One region of the Mesorhizobium sp. M0676 genome, then DNA from elsewhere that is predicted to be linked to it. Evidence: predicted binding sites of a transcription regulator. Region 1 holds the regulator's gene; the other holds the start of a gene.
The links. The regulator LexA, encoded in region 1, represses DNA repair genes until DNA is damaged. The targets are predictions, from matches to a motif close to TGTTCNNNNTGTGTTCNG.

Region 1 (4,594 bases):
TGTCAAACATTATATATAATTCACCCACTGAAAGGCTTTGATATATAATGATCCGCCCGAGCGTTTATGTCTGATGGATCACGATGCTGGATGACGAGCAGACCTCGAAGACGGAAGTGGCCTATCGCCTGCTCAGGCGCGATATTCTTGCGACCCGGCTGGCGCCTGCCGCGCCGTTGAAGCTGAGCACGCTGCGCAACACCTACGGCATCGGCTGGACGCCGTTGCGCGAGGCGCTGTCGCGGCTGGAGGCGGAACGGCTTGTGACCGCCATCAGCAACCGCGGGTTTGCGGTCGCTCCCGTCTCTCGGGCGGAGCTCGAGGATTTGGCGCGTGCGCGGCTGGTGGTCGAACTGCCCCTGCTGGTGGAATCGATCGAGAAGGGCGACCGTGAGTGGGAAGACGCGGTCGTTGCCGCCCACTATCGTCTCTCACGGTGCGGGTCTGTTCTCGACGATCGGATGATGCGGTCGACGCGTGGTACGAAAAACACGATGCCTTCCATGCGGCGCTGCTCAGTGCCGCGACATCCAGCTGGCTGCTGCGCTTCAATGCAACGATTTCCGACCAATTGCATCGCCATCACCGCTTTCTGGGTCTGGCCCCGACGCTGCGCGCCGCCGCCGGCCGCACGGACGGACACCGGAAGGCCGTGGCGGCCCTGCGCGACGCCGTGGCGATCGAACACCATACCGCCCTGATGGAAGCGGCCCTCGGTCGCGACGTCGAACGTGCGAAAACTCTGATGACCGCTCACATCGGCTACACGCTGCAGGTCTATGCCCAGAGCGAACCCGGCGCGGATGCTGCGCAGCCCCGTCCGAAAAGGAAGCGGCGATCGTAGCCGACGACGCAGGCACTTTGTCTTCGTTTCACCCCGTTGCCGGCAGTTGGGCAGGCGGCGCTCGCAGCGCCGAACGTTACGCTGAACAAAACGTCAACACATTCATTAAACTTTAAAAGGTTGCGGAACACAACTGGAACAGATAGTGTTTGTTCTGGGTTTGTTTTTTCCGATTCTGGTTTCAGAACCCTTGGGGGCCGCGATGCTGACGCGCAAACAACATGAGCTTCTGATGTTCATCCATGAACGCCTGAAGGAGAGCGGAATCCCGCCGTCCTTCGATGAGATGAAGGAAGCGCTTGACCTCGCCTCCAAGTCCGGCATCCACCGCCTGATCACGGCGCTTGAGGAGCGCGGTTTCATTCGCCGGCTGCCGAACCGGGCGCGCGCGCTGGAAGTGCTGCGGCTGCCCGACTCGATCGCACCAGGCCTCAATGCGGCGAGGAAGTTTTCGCCGAGCGTCATTCAGGGCAGTCTTGGTCAAACCGGCCAAGGGCAAGGCGGCCAAGGACAAGGCGCGATGGGCCAAGGCGGTCTCGGCCGCCAGATCAAGCCGGGCTCGCCGTCGCGTTCGATGTCGGCCGGCAATGACGATGCCGTTTCCGCGATTTCAATCCCGGTTATGGGACGCATCGCCGCCGGCGTGCCGATCGACGCCATCCAGCATCAGACCCATTCGATCTCGGTGCCGCCCGATATGATCATGGGCGGCGAACACTACGCGCTCGAGGTCAAGGGCGATTCGATGATCGAGGCCGGCATTTTCGATGGCGACACGGTCATCATCCGCAATGCCGACACAGCCAGCCCCGGCGAGATCGTGGTGGCGTTGGTCGACGATGAGGAAGCGACCCTGAAACGCTTCCGCCGCAAGGGCGCCTCGATCGCCCTGGAAGCCGCCAACCCGGCCTACGAGACCCGCATTTTTGGACCGGACAGGGTGAAGGTGCAGGGCAAGCTTGTCGGATTGATCCGGCGCTACTGAGCCGGCTTGGGTTTGTACTTTTCACGCTGGTTGTAAGGCGGCAGGCCGCGCGCGTCGCGGGAGAAGCGGCGTTGCTCGTGCCAGGGGCGATACGGCTTGTCGACGGCGAACCGGATGGTTGGCGCTGCCGCTGCCGATTGCGGATCGAAGAAGACGGCGGCGCTGCCGTCGCGGGCCAGCTGCTTCTTCGTCACGACCAGGACCAGCGGGTCGCGGCACGGATTGTAGGCGGTGGCGTCATCGATGACGATCAGGCTCGCGAAGGCACAGGCCGGCCGCGCCGTCTTGCGGTCTTTCGCAAGGGCTACAATGGCTCCGGAAGGGTGTCGAGCGATACAGAGATCGCCGGTGCAATAGAAGGGCGAGCCGGGCGGCAGATCGAGCGGATCGAGATCGAACCGCGTATCTGTTGCCTCGAAAATCTCGGGCGGGACAATGGTTTCGGCCCGCAGCGCCCGTTTCCAATTGTCCGTGGTGAATTCGTTGGAGCGTTCGCGGTTGAGGGCGAGTTCGCCGCCACCGATCGGCATGGCCACCAAATGTGCGTCCTCGGATATGAGCACGTCGGGCGTAAGCACCTGCGGCACCGTCAACAGGCCGGCCAGCGCGAAAGGCACGGCCGCCAGCCTGAGCCAGGTGGTGGCCATGGTGGCGATGACGAGGGCGACCGCCACCAACAGCACCGAGCGGATGGAGATCAGCCCGACGGCGTCGACCGGCGAGCGCTCGGAAATCCAGGCCGATATAGCGATCATCGCCATCAGACCCTTGCCCATCACATAGAGGAACGGCCCGTCGGCGCCGAACGGCATCGCCAGTGCGCTGAGCACGGCAAAGGGCATGACGATCACCGAAACAATCGGCATCACGGCCAGATTGGCGATCAGGCTGAGCGGCGACACACGCTGAAAATGCCAAATGGCGAACAGCAAGGTTGCACTGCCGGCGATGATCGAGGTCATGGCGAGGCCGCCCATGGCCAGCGCGAATTTTCGCGACAGGAAGCCGACGAAGGAGCGCTTTGCCGACGGCGTTCTCACCTTGTCGGCGCGGTAATCGGCCCAGCCGGCATAGGCGCCGACAAGGGCGGCGGTGGCGGCAAACGACATCTGGAAGCTGGGACCGACCACCTCGTGCGGCGACACCAGGATGACGGCAATGGCGGAGATCGCCAGATTGCGCATGGTGAGTGCGGCGCGATCAAACAGCACGGCGACAAGCATGACCGCCAGCATGATGAAGCTGCGCTCGGCGGCAACCACGACGCCTGAAATAACGAGGCGGCGATCGAGACAAGCGCTGCCGCGGCCGCATATTTCTTCACCGGCCGGCGCGATGAGAAATCGGGAAACAGCGCAAAGGCGCCACGCAGCAACGCCATGATGGTGCCGGCAACCAGCGCCATGTGCAGGCCGGAGATGGAGATGATGTGGTAGATGCCGGTGCGCCGCATCGCTTCGTTGACCTCGTCCGGGATGCCGGCGCGCACCCCGACAATCAACGCCGCGGCAATCTCGCCTTCGGCGCCGCCGATCTTGCCCCTGATATGGTCGGCAATGTTTTCGCGCGCGTTCTCGATTGCCGAGGAGAGCCGCGCGGCCAGCGGCGGCGGTCCCTGCGTAGCAATGGTTTTCGGATTGCCGAGAAAGAAGCCGCTGCCGCCGATACCGGTGAAATAGCTGTCGAAGGAGAAATCGTAGCTCTCCGGCCGCACCGGACCGGTCGGCGGCAACAGCCTAGCATAGCCGGTGATCAGGGAGCCGGCGGTCATATCGGCGGGAACGGTCCGCGCCGAGAGCCTGACCCGCTCCGGGGCGTAGCGCAGCTTGGGGTAAGCGGTCGAAACCACGTCGAGCGTCAGCCTGATGCGCCCGCTCTCCATCTGTTCGAGACTGACGACGCGGCCGGTCAGCCGTGTCTGGATCTCGGAGCCGAGCATCTGCGTTCCGGCGCGCCAGGTCTCGACTTTGGCGGCGACGACGCCGAGCGCGCACAGCATCGCGGCCATGCAGAACAGATGCGTCCTCGGCCGCGATCGCGTGGCGACAGCGCAACATGTCGCCAGCACCACAATGGCGATTGGCTGCGCAAAGCCGGGCTCGCCGGCCAGCGAGAAATAAATGATGACGCCGGCCGCCAGGAAAACTGGCACCAGCAGGAAGGCGACGCCCCGGTCGAGCTCCGTGTTGGCGGCCACGGCAAGGCTGCGGCGGAGCGCGGGCCATGACGGACGGCGAAGCCGTCTGCGCAGAAGGGCGATAGATCCGGGCGCTGTGACTTGCGCCGGCAACGCGTGACCGGGCAGCGCAGGCGCTATGCCGGGATGCGGCTCAGGCAGCGCGAGGGGCAGCGGCTCGGCATAGGGACTATCGGCAAACAGCGAGCGTTCGCTGACGCTTGCCTCGGCGCCTTCGCCTTCCTTCGTGCCCCGGCCACGTCCAGCCATCGGGTCTGCCCCTTGCGCCCCAGACCTCCTATGCTACATGAACGCGCAAAGCGCGAAAGTCCGTGCGGTCGCGTCCACCGCGCCGGAATTGACCCGCCAAGGACGCTCAATCCTCAATCATATCCCGGCCCTCCGCCCTCAGGCGAGCAAGCCCATCGTGCATTGCCTTCAATTGTTCGGGTGTATGACCCTGCCATTCAGCGAGCTCCCCCAGGATGAGCAACGGATCACGGGAGCGGTAGGATTTCGTCGGATTACCGGGAAATTTTTTATCGGTCAGGTTAGGGTCATCCATAAAAAAACCCGTCGGCTTTACGAT
Region 2 (4,594 bases), on a different contig from region 1:
AGCTTGCGGTGCAGGCCGGCCAGCGTCGCCGGGTCGCCGCCGGAAAAAGCGCCGCCTGCATAGGTTGCGAGGTCGAGGATGCTGCGCTTCAACCTGGAGATGATGGCATCAGCGGCCAGCTTGGGCAGGATCAGCCGGCTGGTCAGGCCGGCGCAGACGATGCCGAGCACGATCTCGGCGCAGCGCGCGACAGCGAGATCGACGACCACGTGCGGCTGGCCGAAAGCCGGCAGCCCAATGATCATCGCGGTATAGCCGGCAAGTGCGGCGCCATAGGCTTCCGGATTGCGCAGCAGCGACGAAACCAGCGTGCACAGCCCAATCCAGACGGACAGCGCCGTGACCAGCAGCCAGGGATTGGTGCCGAAAACCGAGGTGATGCCGATCGCCGCAAGTCCACCGGCCAGCGTGCCGAGCAGCCGGTAAAAACCTTTCGCCAGCACCATCCCGGCGACCGGCTGGGCGACGATGAAGACCGTCATCATCGCCCATTGCGGGTGGTCGAGTTTTAGCGCGTAAGCGGCGAGAAGCGCGATCAGACCGGCCGAAACCGTGCGCAGGGCGAAAATCCAATCCGAGCGCGTCGGCTGCGTCAGGCCCGCCAAACTGGTTTCGAAGTCGCTCTTCAGCCGCGCCCAGATCACAAGCTGGTCTCCGTATCGGAAGCGCAGGCTAGAGCAGTTCCAGGAAAAGTGTGAAACGGTTTTCCGCCCGGAACTGCGTCAAAACGAAGAGTTGGCCGGCGCTCAGATATCCAGCACTTCCGTCGCGGCGAATTCGGCGCGTTCCTGGATGAAGCGGAAGCGGGCTTCCGGCTTGGTGCCCATCAGCGCGTCGACAGCATCCTTGGTCGCCGCCACGGCGTCGATAACATCGACCCTGAGCAGCGTGCGCTTCCTCGGGTCCATGGTGGTTTCCTTGAGCTGCCCGGCCATCATCTCGCCCAGGCCCTTGAAGCGGCCGATCTCGACCTTGGCGCGGCCAGTGAATTCGGTGCGCAACAGCTCGTCCTTGTGCGCATCGTCCCTGGCATAGGCAACCTTGCCGCCTTGCCGGATCGAATAGAGCGGCGGCACCGCCAGATAGAGATGGCCGCCGTTCACCAGGTTCGGCATTTCCTGGTAGAAGAAGGTGATCAGCAGCGAGGCTATGTGAGCGCCGTCGACGTCGGCGTCGGTCATGATGATCACGCGGTCGTAGCGCAAATCCTCATCGCGGTATTTCGAGCGCGTGCCGCAACCGAGCGCCTGAATCAGGTCCGAAATCTGCTGGTTGGCGGCTAGCTTGTCGTTGCCGGCGCTGGCGACGTTGAGGATTTTTCCGCGCAGCGGCAGCACCGCCTGGCTGGCGCGGTCGCGCGCCTGCTTGGCCGAGCCGCCGGCCGAGTCGCCTTCGACGATGAACAATTCGGCGCCCGCGGCGGCATTCTGCGTGCAGTCGGCGAGCTTGCCGGGAAGGCGCAGCTTGCGCACCGCATTCTTGCGCGACACTTCCTTTTCCTGGCGCCGGCGCACCCGCTCGTCGGCGCGCGCAATCACCCATTCCAGCAGCTTGGAGGCTTCCTGCGGATTGTCGGCCAGCCAGTGGTCGAAGGGATCGCGGATGGCGGTCTCGACAATGCGAATGGCTTCAATCGTTGCCAGCCTGTCCTTGGTCTGGCCGACGAATTCCGGCTCGCGGATGAAAACCGACAGCATGCCGGCCGCCGAGATCATGACGTCTTCGGAGGTGACGATCGAGGCGCGCTTGTTGCCGACCAAGTCGGCATAGGCGCGAAGCCCGCGCGTCAGCACATTGCGAAAGCCGGCCTCATGCGTGCCGCCCTCGCCAGTCGGGATGGTGTTGCAGTAGGAGTTGACGAAGCCGTCACCGCCGAACCAGGTCACCGCCCATTCCAGCGAGCCGTGGCCGCCCTGCTTCTCGCTCTTGCCGGCGAAGATTTCGCGGGTCACCTGGAAATCATCGCCGAGCGATGCCTTGAGATAGTCCTTCAAGCCGCCGGGGAAATGGAACTCCGCCTTGGCCGGCGTCTGGTCCTTTTCCTTGATCAGCGATGGGTCGCAGCTCCAGCGGATCTCGACGCCGCCGAACAGATAGGCTTTCGAGCGGGTCATGCGATAGAGCCGTGCCGGCTCGAAGGCGGCGCCCTTGCCGAAAATCTGCTCGTCGGGATGGAAGCGGATTTTGGTGCCGCGCCGGTTGTGCACTTCGCCGAGCTGCTCCAGCCCGCTCACCGGAACGCCGCGCGAGAACCTTTGGCGGTAAAGCTGGCGACCGCGCGCGACCTCGACTTCGAGATGGTCCGACAGCGCATTGACGACCGAGACGCCGACACCGTGCAGACCGCCGGAGGTCTCATAGACCTTGCTATCGAACTTGCCGCCCGAATGCAGCGTCGTCATGATGACTTCGAGCGCCGGCTTCTTGAATTTCGGATGCGGATCGACCGGGATGCCGCGGCCATTGTCGGTAACGGTCAGAAACCCGTCGGCCGACAGCTCGACATCGATGAAGGTGGCATGGCCGGCGACCGCCTCGTCCATCGAATTATCGATGACCTCGGCAAACAGATGGTGCATCGCCTTGTCGTCGGTGCCGCCAATATACATGCCGGGACGGCGCCGCACCGGCTCCAGCCCCTCCAGCACCTCGATGTCGGCGGCGCTATAGCCCTCGCTGCCGTCCTTGGTCGCGGCAGGACGCTTCGTGGCCTGCACCAGCGGGTCGGCCGGGCGCGAAGGTGTCCGAGCCGGTTGCGGCTGCTTTTCCAGATTGCCGAAAAGATCGTTGTTGTCGTCCATGCCTGCCATAGAATCCGGTGCCGCGAATCACCCGTCGATACTGCCACGCTTTTCGGCGCCAAGCGACGGAAGTTCCTGTTACGTTCGGGGATTAACCCCTTCTTATCCTAAAACCTTTCGATAACCAAGCCGGCGGAAATAGGTCCGTGCGGAGCCGCTGGGATTCCTGAATCTTTAACAAAGCGGCCTAGCGTCGCCCCAACAAAACAAAAGACCACGAGAGTCAGGGGTTGGTTGTGAGGGGCAAGGCCATAACGATGATTGGCATCGCTGCCGTCTTCGGCGCGATTTCAATCTTTGCCGCGGATTTCTGGGTGAAAAGCCAGGCCAAGGCCGATGCCGAAGAGAAAACGGCGTCGATCCCGGCGCCCGCCGTCCCCAAGGTCGTCTTCAAGACCATCGTGGTGGCCAACGCGCCGCTGCGTTACGGCATGGAGCTTGACCGGGCACAGCTCAGCGAAATCCCATGGTCCGAGGATTCGGTGCCGCAGGGCGCGTTCACCACAGTCAATGCATTGCTCGCCGAAGGCAGCCGCGTGGTATTGTCGCCGATCGAGATCAACGAGCCGGTGCTGATCAGCAAATTGTCGGGGCCGAACGGCCGCGCGACGCTGTCCAACACGATGACGCCCGGCATGCGGGCGGTGACAATCCGCACCGACGAGATAGCCGGTGTCGGCGGCTTCGTCATGCCGGGCGACCGGGTCGACGTGGTGCTGACACGCGATGCCGGCGAGATCCAGGAAGTGGCCAAGAACGCGCAGGGCGCTGCCGGATCGACCGTTACCTCCGAGATCGTCGTCTCCGACGCCAAGGTGCTGACCGTGGGGCAGGGCGCCGACGAGCGCCAGACCACACCGCAGATCGCCAATTCCGTGACCATCGAGGTGACGACCGAAGGCGCGCAGAAAGTGGCGCTTGCCCGCACCGTCGGCACCTTGTCGCTGTCGCTCCGCTCGGCCGCAGACGGAGGGGCCGCCAAGGACGGCGTCACCACCATCTCGTCCTTCGGCGGATCGGTCGCCTCAGGCGTCCAGGCCGCTGCCGGCGCGCTGTTCACTGCCGCGACCAAGGAGCCTGAGAAGCCGAAATTCAAGACGATCATCGTGACGCGCGGCACGCAGGTCGAAGAATACCAGGTTCCTGCGCGGGACCAGCAATAACTGCCGGTGGGGACCGGGCGAGGGACGGGACAGATGTCGGGACTTCATGCATTTCGAACTACGAAAGGGCTGCGCCCAATGCGGGCGCTTGCGGTGGGGGCTTGCCTGGCCGCGGCCGCAATGCTCGGCCTCAGTGCGCCAGCCAAGGCCGACAACGATATCGTCCATGTCTCGTCGACAACGAATGCGTCGATCAAGGTAGCCAAGGGCAAGCCGAAGACGGTCATGACCAATGCCGCTTTCTACCAGATCGTCATCGGCGATCCGGAGATCGCCAACGTCAATCCGCTGACCGACAAATCCTTCTATGTGCTGGGCAACAATCTCGGCACCACCGGCATCGCGCTGTTCGACGAGAACAAGCAGTTGGTCGGCACCGTGGACATCGAGGTGACGCTGGACACCGACCAGCTGGCCAGCACCATTCGCGCCAGCGTGCCGGACGCCAAGATCAAGGTCGGCTCGGCCAATGGCCGCGTCGTGCTGTCGGGCGAGGCCGATGACGCGGTCGCCGCCGAGAAGGCAAGCAAGATCGCCAGCCGTTTCTCCGGCAATGAGGAAGTGATCAATTCGGTCAACATCTCGTCCTCGCAGCAGGTTCAGCTCAACGTCCGCTTCGTCGAGATCAAT

Region 2: a site for LexA is predicted at 2,872-2,889, ahead of parE (DNA topoisomerase IV subunit B). Genes of this name have one in related genera too.

Annotation. Positions count from the first base shown of each region.
Region 1 covers NZ_JAMYPU010000025.1:15,223-19,816, reverse strand. Annotated here, with positions in the region: partial or broken gene NKI35_RS23910 (GntR family transcriptional regulator) at 84-844, shown strand; gene lexA (transcriptional repressor LexA) at 1,047-1,829, shown strand; partial or broken gene NKI35_RS23900 (ComEC/Rec2 family competence protein) at 1,823-4,275, opposite strand; gene arr (NAD(+)--rifampin ADP-ribosyltransferase) at 4,382-4,594, opposite strand, start outside.
Region 2 covers NZ_JAMYPU010000008.1:76,868-81,461, forward strand. Annotated here, with positions in the region: gene NKI35_RS10945 (FUSC family protein) at 1-644, opposite strand, end outside; gene parE (DNA topoisomerase IV subunit B) at 747-2,801, opposite strand; gene cpaB (Flp pilus assembly protein CpaB) at 3,059-3,964, shown strand; gene NKI35_RS10960 (type II and III secretion system protein family protein) at 4,043-4,594, shown strand, end outside.